2 linked regions of the Egicoccus sp. AB-alg2 genome follow. The protein of the gene in region 2 interacts with the protein of the main gene of each other region in a pairwise test. Links are inferred from orthologs where the notes say so. Each region holds a gene or a part of one and is shown on either strand. Other genes may lie near its edges.

Region 1 (5,976 bases), on a different replicon or contig from region 2:
ACCGGCGAGCGGCACCACGTCGTCGGGCTCGGGGGGCCGCGGGACGGTGCGTTCGCCCTCGTCCTGGGTCACGACCACGTGGTGGAGGGCGACGCTGGCGGACCCGGCGGCGACCGCTGCGACCAGCGCGAGTACGGCGGTGTCCGCGTCCAGCACCCACAGCCCGAGCAGGACCACGAGCGCGACGCCGCACGCGGCGCTCCAGCCCAGCACCCAGCCGCGGCGGAAGTCGCCGGCGGCACGGCTAGGACCGGTCGGCTCGGTCGGCAACCGGCCGCCGGGTCGGCGCTCGGGGAGGCTCACGCGGGCGTCACCTCGGCTCGAAGGGGTCGGTGGTGTGGAAGCCCTCGGGCTCGGTCGTCGACCAGCGCCGCGCCCGCGCCACGACCAGCACGACCAGGCCGGCGGCCAGCGTCAGGGCGAGCATGAGCAGGGCGGAGCTGATCGCGTCGAGTTCCTGCAGTCCCCCGGCCGTGCGGGGCGCCTCGTCGACCACGGCGAGGTAGGCCACCATGTCGGCGATGGCCTGGTCGTCGAGAACGGCCTGCTCGAAGGCCGGCATCTCGAAGGGCCCGACACGGGTGCCCTGGTGGATGGCGATCGGGTCGAGGCCCGTCAGCGGTGGCACCTGGACGGCCGCGCCCGAGATGCCGCCGCTGGCCGCGGCCGCGTGGCAGGCCGCACAGTTGCGGACGTACAGCTCCTGGCCCCGTGACGCGTCGCCCTCGCCGACGGTCGGCAACTCCCCCGGCAGGTCGAAGCGCTCGCGCATGAACGCGACGACGGCCTCGCGCTGGGCGTCGTCGTAGTCGGTGATGCGGATGCCGTGCGACGGCGCCGGGATCGGCATGCGGCCCGTCCGCAGCGTCAGGTCGACGAAGTTCACGTCGACCTCGTCGATCGGCGGTCCCGCCAGGTCCCCCGGGCCGGGGCCACCCTCGCCACGGGTGCCGTGGCAGGCCGCACAGTGCGCCTGGAACAGGCCGGCACCGCGGGCCAGCACGTCGGCCTGCTGGTTGCGGGTGGGCTCGTCGGTCTGTGCGCCGGCACTGCCGCCGAACAGCGCCGCCCCGACGACGATCGCCGCCGCCACGAGGTTGCCGGGCCACACCCGACGTCGGCGTGACCTCGTCGCCGGGCGGTCCTGGCGCATCGAGCGGTCGGCTCCCTCCACGGCCCGAACGAGCCGTCCGGGTGTCAGGCGACCCTAGACGCGGGCTCGGCAGCGGGGGACTGACGATCCACTGAACGGCTGGACGGGCGGACACCTCCCCGGCGCGCCCCTCAACGGCTGGAGCCCGCCACCAGGGCGGGCTCCAGCAGGGATCCATCCGGCGCGGCCGACGACCGCGCGAGCCGGAGGTCAGGCCTCCTCGTCGGCCAGCAGGTCGCGGGACTTGGCGGGGTCCAGCGGCACCGCCGGGCTGGAGGAGGTCGAGACCGCGACGGTCTGCAGGTAGCGGCCCTTGGCGGCCGACGGCCGCTGGCGGATGATCTCCTCGAGCAGCGCGGCGTAGTTCTCCACGAGCTGCTCGACCGGGAACGAGGCCTTGCCCAACACGGTGTGGACGTTGCCGTTGCGGTCCGAGCGGTACTCGATGCGGCCCGCCTTGATCTCGCGGACGGCCTGGGCGACGTTCATCGTCACCGTGCCCGACTTCGGGTTCGGCATCAGGCCGCGGGGGCCCAGCGTCTTCCCGAGCCGACCGAGCTTGCCCATCATGTCGGGCGTGGCGATGACCGAGTCGATCTGGTCGAGCAGCTCACCGGAACCGAGCTGCTCGACGAGGTCGTCACCGCCGACGTGGTCGGCGCCCGCCTCGCGCGCCTCGGCCGCCTTGTCACCACCGGCCACCACCGCGACCCGGACGGTCTTGCCGATGCCGTGCGGCAGCGACACGGCGCCGCGGACCATCTGGTCCGCCTTGCGCGGGTCGATGCCCAGACGGAACGCGCAGTCGACCGTCGCGTCGTAGCCGGAGGAGTCGATCTCCTTGAGCAGCGCCAGGCCCGCCTTGGGGCCGTAGAGCCGGTCCGCGTCGATCTTCGCGACCGCCGCTGCGTACTTCTTGCCTCGCTTGGCCATGGGTCATGCACTCCTCGTGGTCAGACGACGGAGTTACGGCTCCGTCTCCCACGGTAGAAGGGTGTTCGAGCGGGTCAGCCCTCGACGGTGAGGCCCATCGAGCGGGCGGTGCCCTCGATGATCTTCATCGCGCCGTCGACGTCGACCGCGTTGAGGTCGGGCATCTTCTTCTCCGCGATCTCGCGGACCTGGTCACGGGAGACCTTGCCCACCTTGACCGTGTTGGGGGTGCCCGAGCCGCTCTGCAGCCCTGCGGCCTTCAGCAGCAGCTGGGCGGCCGGCGGGGTCTTCATGATGAAGGTGAAGGAACGGTCCTCGTAGACCGTGATCTCCACCGGGACGATGTCACCCTGCATCTGCTGGGTGCGCTCGTTGAACGCCTTGCAGAACTCCATGATGTTCACGGAGTGCTGACCGAGCGCCGGACCGACCGGCGGTGCGGGGTTGGCCTGACCGGCCGGGATCTGCAGCTTGATGAAGCCTGCGACCTTCTTCGCCATGGTTCTCGTTCTCCTCGCGTGGTCCGGCGGCCGCCGCGGCGGGCGGCCTCCCACGTGGTGTGCCCCGGGCGCGCGGCGCGGGGTCCTCGGTTCGCGCGGCGTCGGCCGCGACGTCTGGATGTCTGCGCCGGCCGGGCGGGCACGCCGCCGGCCGGCGTCCGCTACAGCTTCGCGACGTTGTCGAAGGGCAGCTCGAGCGGGGTCTCGCGACCGAACACGCTGACCAGCACCTTGAGCTTGGCCTGGTCGAGGTTGATCTCCGCGATGGTGCCGGTGAAGTCCGCGAACGGCCCGCCGGTGACGCGGACGGTCTCGCCGACCTCGAGGTCGATCTCGGCGACGACCTTCTCCGGCTGCGCCGGCGCGGCTTCGTCGGTCTCGACCACCTCGACGTACTCGTCGGGCAGCTTCAGGGTGTCGGCGACCTCGCGCAGCGGCAGCGGCACGGGGCGGGTGCCCGGCGAGCCGACGAACCCGGTCACCGCCGGGGTGTGGCGCACGATGCCCCAGACCTCGTCGTCCATCTCCATGCGCACGAGCACGTAGCCCGGCAGGAACTTCTTCTGCGACGTGGTCTTCTTGCCCTTCTTGTACTCGGTCACCTCTTCGGTCGGGATGTGCACCTCGTAGATGCGGTCCTCGGCCTCGAGCGCCTCCACGCGGCTGAGCAGGTTGTCCTTCACGCGCTGCTCGTAGCCGGCGTAGGTGTGCACGACGTACCAATCGCCGAGCAGGCGGTTGAGTTCCTTCTTGTCGCGCACGTCGGCCAGCGACCGCGGACGTCCGCGACGGACCGGGGCCTCGGTCTCCGCGGCACCGTCGGCGGACGCCACCGGCGCGTCGGTGGCCGCGACGGACCCGTCGCGCCCCGCGTCCGAGGCGACCGGGTCCTCGGCCGGGACGTCGACGGCGTCGACGGGCTGGCCGCCCGGATCCACGTCCTCGTCCCCAGCGGCGGCGGCATCGTCGCGCCCCGCGCTGGAGGCGATCCCGAGCAGGTCGTCGAGGTCGTCCGCGGCCAGCGAATCCTCGTCGGTGCCGGCGGCGTCCTCGGTGGTGCCGGGGGCGGTCTCCGTGGCGCCGACCGTGTCGAGTTCGCCGGGCGCCTCCTCGGCCTCGTCGACGGGGACGACGGCCTCGGCGACCGCGTCGAGGTCGGCGTGCGGGGCGAGCGGTTCGGCGATGCCGGGCAGGTCGTCGGCCACGGTCAGGCTCTCGTCGGCGGCCGGGACGTTGGCCGCGTTGTCGGCGTTGCTGGCCGAGCGCAGCTCGGCGTCGGCCGGGGCATCGGGTGCCTCGACCGGGGGCAGCTCCTCACGGACGGCGTCTTCGCCGTCGGGGCGCTCATCGGACATGCGGGCGTCGTCGGACACGGTTTCCTCTAACCCAGGGTGTTGATGACTGCGCGACGGAAGACCTCGTCCATCCCCCACACGATCGCGACCAGCACGAGGGTCACCACGAGGACGACCATCGTGTAGGACACGACCTCCTTGCGGTTGGGCCAGGCCACCTTGCGCAGCTCGCTGCGGACCTCCCGCAGGAACTGGCCCGGCGAGGTGCGCTCGCGGGTCTTCGGGGCCTCCTCGGCCGCGCTGACCTGGCCGGACGTGCGGCGCTCTTCACGGTCGGCGTTGCGCTTGGACTCGCGACTCATCTGTGGGACTCCTGCCCGAGAACGGTGGGCGAGGCAGGACGCGTCGTGGCACGAGTGCGCTGACGCGTCCGGGGTGTGCCCTCGCGCGCGCCCGAGCGGGTCGCGACGCGGCACGCGGGCCGGATGGGATGGACGCTGACGTGTCGACTTGCCGCGTCAGCGTGTCGCACGGGAGGAGGGACTTGAACCCCCAACCGCCGGTTTTGGAGACCGGTGCTCTGCCAAATTGAGCTACTCCCGTCCGTCCCCCAGCGGTGCTCGACGGATCGGGCCCTGACAAGGGAACGCTGCCTCACCGGGAGGCAGCGCCCACAGGGTAACCCCGACGACCGGTCCGCGACAACCGGCCCCTGCGGCGCCGCACGCAGGGCGCGGCGGGCAAGGCGTGGCAGGCGGGGTCACCGGCGGATCTTGCCCACGCCCTTCAGGATCTGATCGCCGTTCTCGTTGCGGCCCCACAACTGCACCGTGGCGATGTCGTCGTCGACGTTGGTGACGGTGCCGCCGAAGGTGGTGGTGGTGTGCAGCGGCCAGGGGCGCGTGAAGCGCACGTTGACCTCGGCGACCCGCTCGGGACCGCCGGCGAACTCGGTCAGCACACGCGAGGCGAGCCCCATGGCGTACATGCCGTGGGCGATGATCCCGCCGGTCGGGCTGACGTTGCCGGCGAACTCCGGGTCGTAGTGCAGCGGGTTCAGGTCCCCGGACGCGGCGGCGTAGGCGACCGACGTCGTCAGGTTGCAGCGTTGCGACACCTCGGGCAGCTGCGTCCCCACCTCGATGGCGCTCATGCCGCACCCTCCTCGGCCGCCCGGGCGGCGTCGTCGTCGGCAGCAGTCGCCGGCGCGGTGTCGTCGCGGGTGTCGGCCGCGGGTGCCGAGCCGAGGAAGACGATGACGGCCTTGGACAGCACCGCCCGGGTGTCGTCGTCGGCGAAGCGGCAGTCCACCTCGATGGTCATGAGCTCGTTGCTGCCCCGGACGGCGATGTCGGCGATGCGGGGTGTGCAGCTGAGCACGTCGCCCGGACGGATCGGCCGGCTGCCGAACTGGTAGGTCTGCGAGCCGTGCACCAGGGTCCAGTGCGCCCCGAGGTCGGGGTCCGCGAACGCGGCCTGGCCGCCCTTGGTGACGGTGAAGGCCGCGGCGAACGTGGGCGGTGCCACGCAGTCGTCGCCGTCGCTGTAATAGCGCGGGTCGCGCTCGCCGAGCGCCATGGCGTACTCGCGGATCTTCTCCCGCGACACCTCGTAGGTGTAGGGCGGGTAGCTGGTCCCGACCTTGTCCGGGTTGAGCGCCATCGGCTCCCTCATGTCGCGGTGGTCGCTGCGCCCGTCATCCTAGGCCGGTGAGCGGGCCGCTCCCGAAACGCCGCGACCCGCGGTCCGGGTACGGACACGCGGGTCGGGAGGCCTGCCGCCGGCGGGCGTCAGCGGGTCTCGCGGTGCACCTGGTGGGTGCGGCAGCGCGAGCAGAACTTGCGCAGCTCGATGCGCTCGCGCTGGTTCACGCGGTGCTTCGAGGTGATGTAGTTGCGCTCCTTGCACTCCGTGCAGGCGAGCGTCACCTTCGGACGGTTGTCGTTCTTGGGCATGGTGGTCGTCTCCTCCCCCGTCGCGGCCGTGTCGAATGCGTCTTCAGCCTCGGCCAGCGCCAGAGGACGGGGATGGTCGCGGGAACTGGTGCGCGAACGCGCTCACCGCCGGAGGGTACGGCCTCCGGCGGTGAGCTGCG
Region 2 (5,818 bases):
GCGGCCCTGGACGAGGACGCCGCCGAGGTGAAGGCCTGACCCCATCGAGGGGCGCGGTCACCGGGCGAAGGTGACGACCGTCTCCACGTGGTGGGTGAGCGGGAACAGGTCCAGCGGGCGCGCCGCCGTCAGGCGGTAGCCGCCGGCGACCAGTGCCTTGGCGTCGCGTGCCAGCGCGGCCGGGTCGCAGGCCACGTACACGATCGTCGCGGGTGCCAGCGCCACGAGGTCGTCGACGACGTCCTGGCCGGCGCCCGTGCGCGGGGGGTCGAGCACCACGACGTCGGGCGGGTCCATCGGGCCCTCGCCGCGGCGGGCGGCGCGCAGGAAGCGGTGGACGGCCTCGGCCGCGACCTCGAGGTCCAGGCCGGCGTCCGTGGCGTTGCGGGACGCCCACGCGGCCGCCGGCTCGTGGCCCTCGACGGCCACGACCTCGGCCCCCGCCCGCGCGAGCGGTAGCGACAGCAGCCCGACGCCGGCGTAGAGGTCCCACACCAACGCACCGTCCACGCCGCCGGTCTTGGGCGAGCCGACGGCCTCCAGCACGTGGTGGACCAGTGCCTCGGCACCTGCCGTGTTGTTCTGGAAGAACGAGGTCGCGTCGAACCGGTAGCGGAGGCCGGCGACCTCCTCGGCCAGCACGCCGTCGCCGCGCATGGCGACCACGCTGCCGTCCGGCTGCTCCAGCAGCAGGTCGAACGGGCCCTCCGGCAGCTCCAGCCCGCCCGGGCCCGGTGCCAGGACGACCGCCCGGTGCTGGCCATGGGCGCGGACGGTCACCTCGGCGGCCGAGGTGGTGCCGATTGCCTCCACCACCTCCTGCACGCCGGGAGCGAGCGCGCGGCAGGTGGTGGCCGGGACCACCTCGTGGCTGCCGGGCAGGAAGAACCCCAGACGTCCGTCGTCGTCGACGTGGAAGCGGGCCCGGTTGCGGTAGCCGGTGGCGGGACCGACCTCACGACAGACGTCGACCGGGGGAGCGGCCAGGCCGCCGAGCCGCTCGAGCTGCTCACGCACCACCCGCGTCTTCAGCCGGCGTTGGCCGGCCGCGGTGACGTGCTCCAGGTCGCAGCCGCCGCAACGGTGACGTTGCGGGTCGTCGTCGGCGGCGCGGTCGGGGCTGGGCCGCAGCATTTCGACGAGCTCGGCCCGGGCCCACCGCTTGCGGTCGTCGGTGACGCGGAGTCGGACCCGCTCGCCGGGCAGCGCGCCGGGCACGAACACGGCCTTGCCCTCGATGCGCGCGACGCCCTCACCGCCGTGGGTGAACCCGTCGACGTCGGCCTCCTGGACCTCACGCGACAGCGGCACCCGGCGCTTCGGTGACGGGGCGCTCACGCCGATGGCCCGGCGCCGTCCAGGGCGGCGTCGACAGCGACCAGGACGATCTCGAGGTGGGCGGCGCCCCGCTCGGCGTACCGGGCGGCATCGTCCATGGTGGTGGCGCCGGCGGTGAGGTAGGCCCAGGCCAACGCCCGCGTGCCGTCACCCGGCAGCTCACGGACCAGCTGCTCCGCCGATTCGAGGTCGCCGACCCCGTCCATCTGCTCCTCGACGAGCGCGACCATCCCGGCCGGGTCCCGCTGCCAGGCCCCGAGGTCGCCCGCGAGCGGGTCGCGCAGGGCGTCGGCGACCCCGCGCCCGAGCGAGCCGCCGGCGTCGTTGGCCGCGGTCAGCGCCAGCGTCAGGGCGTCGTCGGCCTCGCCGGCGCCGCCGCGCTCCTCGACCGTGGTGCCGGGGAAGATCGGACGACCCGGCGGGGTCCCGGAGCCGGCGCCGTCGACCAGCACGGCCAGCGCCTGCTGCGCGGCCTGGCGCGCCGCGGCCGGCTCGGGCGCCTGTCCCGCCTCGGTCAGCAGGTCGCGCGCCTGCTCGACGGCGGCCGTGAGCTCGTTCGTGGCGGCTAGCAGGGCGTCACGTTCCGGCTGCGGCGTGGCCTGCTCGGCCGGCGCCTCGGCGCCTTCCGCGCTCGGCTGGTCCGGCAGCTGCGGTTCGGCGCAGCCGAGCAGCCCTGCGGTCAGCAGGACGGCGACGGACAGCTGTGGAGCACGCACGGGCGTCATCCTCGCGGATCGTCCCCGCCCTCCGCCACCCGCGTGTCACGGCCGCGCGGGCGGGCCACGGCCGGATCCGGGTGGCCCAGCACGGCCAGCCACCCGTCCCGTTCGCGTTGGTCGTCGATCACCAGCCCGGCGGCGCGCAACGGTGCCAGCGCGACGTCGTGGCGCTCCACGGTGATGCCGCTGACGACCAGGGCCCGTCCCGCGGCGCGGACCAGCCCCGCCGCCAGGTCCGCGACCACGTCGGTGACGAGGTTGGCCACGACCACGTCGACCCCGTCTCCCAGCGCGTCCACGCTGGCGACGGCGGTCCGGACCGTGACGTCGTTGGCGCGGGCATTGTCCGCGGTCACCGCGACGGCGTCCGGGTCGATGTCGACCGCGAACACGTCGGCGCCCAGCCGCGCGGCCGCGATCGCGAGGATCCCGGTCCCGCACCCGACGTCGGCCACCTCGGTGTCCGTCAGGTCCAGGCGGTCGAGCAGCTCCAGGCACAACGTGGTCGTGGCGTGGTGGCCGCTGCCGAACGCCCGGCCCGGGTCCAGGACGATGGTGGACTCGCCGGGCACGGGCCGGTGCTCGTCGGCGAGCCAGGTCGGTACGACGGCGAAGCGGCCGGCGCGCACGGGCCGGATCGTCGCCTTCCACTCGGCCTGCCAGTCGCGGTCGGGCTCGTCGGCCCAGGACCCGCCCGGCGGGACGGCAGGGGTCGGCTCGCGGAACCACGCCACCAGGGTGGTCGGCCGTTCCCAGACACCCAGCGCGCCGGCGGCCCACAGGTGGGCGGCGAGCAGTTCGGCCGCGCCCGGATCGCTGGGCAGCTCGTAGCGGACCGTGCCGCGACCGGCCGGGGTCATCGACGACCTCCGGAACGGCTGCGGACAGGGAGCGGCCCCGTGCGACGGGGGGACACACGGGGCCGCGGTGACCCTCTCGGATCACGTCGCGAACTATACACCGACGCCGCCCGCGCACGTCCAGTTCCGCGCGGTATGGCCCGCACGCGCGCCATCTTCATTCGTTCGGGCCACGGTCCCGGTCCGTCGGGACCTCGGCGTCCGGCTCGTCGGGTGCGGCGTCGCGGCGTTCGACGAGCCCGGGCGGGGCACCGTTGGGTCCCGACTCCAGCAACTGGTGCTCGAGCACCTCGTACTCCTCGCCCGCCGCGCTGATCAGGGCGGTCACGATCGCGACCGCCGGGATGGCGAGCAGGGCGCCGGTCGCGCCCGCCAACGCACCGCCCGCCAGCACGGACAGGAACGCCACGGCGGGATGCAGCTCCAGGGTGGTCGCCGTGATGCGAGGGACCACGAGGTAGTTCTCGATCTGCTGGTAGACGACGATGGCGGCCAGCACCCACAGTGCCTGGCCGACGGACTCGGCCAGCGCGACCACCAGCGGCAGCGCGCCGGCGAGGTAGGTGCCGATCGCCGGGATCAGCGAGGAGATCAGGCCCACCCAGATCCCCAGCGCCACCGCGTAGTCGACGCCGATGATGCTGAACACCGCGATGTGGAAGATCGAGGAGACCACCGCGGTCAGCACCCGGCTGTAGACGTAACCGCCGGTCTTGGCGATGGCCAGCTCCCACAGGCCGAGCACGCGCACCTGGTCGCGGGGTTCCAGGCGGCTGGCCAGCCGCTGGCGCAGGCGCGGGCCGTCCGCGACGAGGTAGAAGGTCACCAGGCCGATCGTGGCCATCTGGAACAGGCCGCCCAGCAGGGTCTGGCCGACGCCGACGGCGCCGCGGCCGACCACCGCGGCTCCCGACGCGACCCGGTCCGGCAGCGTCCGCTGCTGTTCGTCGAGCCAGTCCGCGACCGCCTGACCGACCTCGGCGGGCAGCAACTGCGTGGCCCGGTCGGCGAGGTCGCCCAGCAGCGTCGGGCCGGCCGCCAGCAGGTTGCGCACCTGGTCGACGACGAGGTTCGTCATGGCCGCGAAGAAGCTGCCGAACAGCACCAGGCCGGCCAGGAAGACGATCCAGGTGCCGAGCCCGCGTCGCACGCCGCGGCGTGCCATCCACTGCACGGCCGGTTCCATCGCGAAGGACAGGAACAGCGACACGATCAGGATGACGATCAGGCCCTGGATGCGGCCGAGCACCGCCGTGGCCGCCTGGGCGAACAGCAGCCCGAGACCGACGCCGACGGCCAGGGGCAGCGTGCGGCCGCGCACCCAGCTGCGGGGCCGCCAGCCCCACAGGTCGGGGGCGGCATCGCGGCTGCCGTCGTCCGCCGGGGAGCCGCGTCGCGGCGAGGGTCCGTCCATCGCGCGCAGCGTAGGCGCTGGCGGCCTCGTGGCCGCGGCAACGCGGACGGGGCCGATCCGCGGCGCGCGGGTGCGTACGGGCCCGGCGGTAGGCTCCGCGTCCGTCCTCGAGCCCCGGTGAGCCGTGCCGTCCGACCTGCCTTCCCGCGACGCGGCCCAGGACGCGGCCATCGTCGTCCGGGGCCTGGTCAAGCGTTACGGGCGCACCACCGCCGTCGACGGTCTGGACCTCGAGGTGGCCCGCGGCGAGACGCTCGCGCTGCTCGGCCCCAACGGCGCGGGCAAGACGACCACGGTGGAGTGCTGCGAGGGCTACCGCCGCCCCGACGCCGGCACCGTCCGCGTGCTGGGCCTGGACCCGCGTGCCGACGCGTCCCGCCTGCGCCCCCGGGTCGGGCTCATGCTGCAGGAGGGGGGCGTCTACCCGATGGCGAGGCCGGCCGAGGTGCTGCGGCTGTTCGCCAGCTACTACGCCGACCCGCTGGACCCCGAAGCGCTGCTGGAGCGGGTCGGTCTGGACGAGGCCCGCCGGACCCGGTTCCGGGACCTGTCGGGCGGGCAGAAGCAGCGCCTGTCGCTGGCGCTCGCGCTGGTGGGCCGCCCGGAGGTGGTGTTCCTCGACGAGCCGACCGCGGGCCTGGACCCGGCGGCACGCCGGCTCACCTGGCAGCACGTGCGCGAACTGCAGGGGCAGGGGGTCGCGGTCGTGCTGACCACACACCTGCTGGACGAGGCCGAGGAACTGGCCGACCGGGTCGCGATCATCGACCACGGGCGCCTGGTGGCGCTGGGCACCCCGGACGAGCTGACCCACGGCGAACGCGGCGAGCTGGAGTTCTCCGCCCGGCCCGCGCTGGACGTGGCCGCGATCGGCGCCGCCATCGGTGCCCCGGTCGAGGAGATCCGGTCCGGCCGCTACGTGGTGCACGCCCCGAACACCCCCCGCCTGGTGGCGGCCCTGGCGGACTGGCTGGCGCAGCACGACGTCGTGCTCGGCCACCTGCAGGCCGGCAAGGTCAGTCTCGAGGACGTGTTCCTGCGCCTGACCGCCGAGGAGACGTCGTGACCGCCTCCGCCCCCGGCCCCGTCGGCGACCGCCGGACCCCGCTGGCACGGGCGGTGCTGGCCCAGGCCGGCATGGAACTGCGCCTGCTGGTGCGCTCCGGCGAGTCGTTGCTGGTCACCCTCGGCATCCCGCTGGGCATCCTCGGCTTCTTCTCCGTGGTGGACGTGCTGCCGACCGGCGACGCCCCGGCCGTCGACTTCCTGGTACCGGGCGCGCTGGCGATCTCGGTCGCCGCGACCGGGCTGGTCGCGGTCGCGATCCAGACCGCGTTCGAGCGCAAGTACGGGGTGTTGAAGCGGCTCGGCGGCACGCCGCTGCCGCGCTGGGGCTTCCTCGTCGCCAAGGGCCTGGCGGTCGCCGCGATCCTGGCCGTGCAGAGCGCGCTGGTGGTCGGTCTGGCGGTCGGGGCGCTCGACTGGTC

The links.
Region 1: the proteins of ACERM0_RS19305 (region 2) and rplK interact in binary tests that used the Escherichia coli proteins (3 or more experiments, as listed by UniProt). The link is inferred for Egicoccus sp. AB-alg2 from one-to-one orthologs.

The regions. Positions count from the first base shown.
Region 1 is NZ_JBGUAX010000020.1:4-5,979, reverse strand. The notes cover bases 874-3,872. They hold rplK (50S ribosomal protein L11), read right to left. Parts: upstream 2,587-3,872; coding sequence 2,161-2,586; downstream 874-2,160. Other genes in these bases: nusG (transcription termination/antitermination protein NusG), read right to left, coding at 2,748-3,872; rplA (50S ribosomal protein L1), read right to left, coding at 1,364-2,086; ACERM0_RS22515 (c-type cytochrome), read right to left, coding at 874-1,174. In the rest of the region: ACERM0_RS22520 (ubiquinol-cytochrome c reductase iron-sulfur subunit), read right to left, coding at 1-303; more of ACERM0_RS22515, read right to left, coding at 311-873; more of nusG, read right to left, coding at 3,873-3,941; preprotein translocase subunit SecE, read right to left, coding at 3,968-4,243; ACERM0_RS22485 (MaoC/PaaZ C-terminal domain-containing protein), read right to left, coding at 4,642-5,034; ACERM0_RS22480 (MaoC family dehydratase N-terminal domain-containing protein), read right to left, coding at 5,031-5,555; rpmG (50S ribosomal protein L33), read right to left, coding at 5,672-5,836. UniProt on the Escherichia coli protein: Forms part of the ribosomal stalk which helps the ribosome interact with GTP-bound translation factors.
Region 2 is NZ_JBGUAX010000010.1:116,075-121,892, forward strand. Bases 989-3,829 are described here. They hold ACERM0_RS19305 (50S ribosomal protein L11 methyltransferase), read right to left. Parts: upstream 2,918-3,829; coding sequence 2,060-2,917; downstream 989-2,059. Other genes in these bases: ACERM0_RS19290 (class I SAM-dependent RNA methyltransferase), read right to left, coding at 989-1,134; ACERM0_RS19300 (hypothetical protein), read right to left, coding at 1,335-2,054; ACERM0_RS19310 (AI-2E family transporter), read right to left, coding at 3,075-3,829. Outside these bases: ACERM0_RS19285 (amino acid ABC transporter permease), read left to right, coding at 1-39; more of ACERM0_RS19290, read right to left, coding at 58-988; more of ACERM0_RS19310, read right to left, coding at 3,830-4,331; ACERM0_RS19315 (ABC transporter ATP-binding protein), read left to right, coding at 4,456-5,397; ACERM0_RS19320 (ABC transporter permease), read left to right, coding at 5,394-5,818. UniProt on the Escherichia coli protein: Methylates ribosomal protein L11.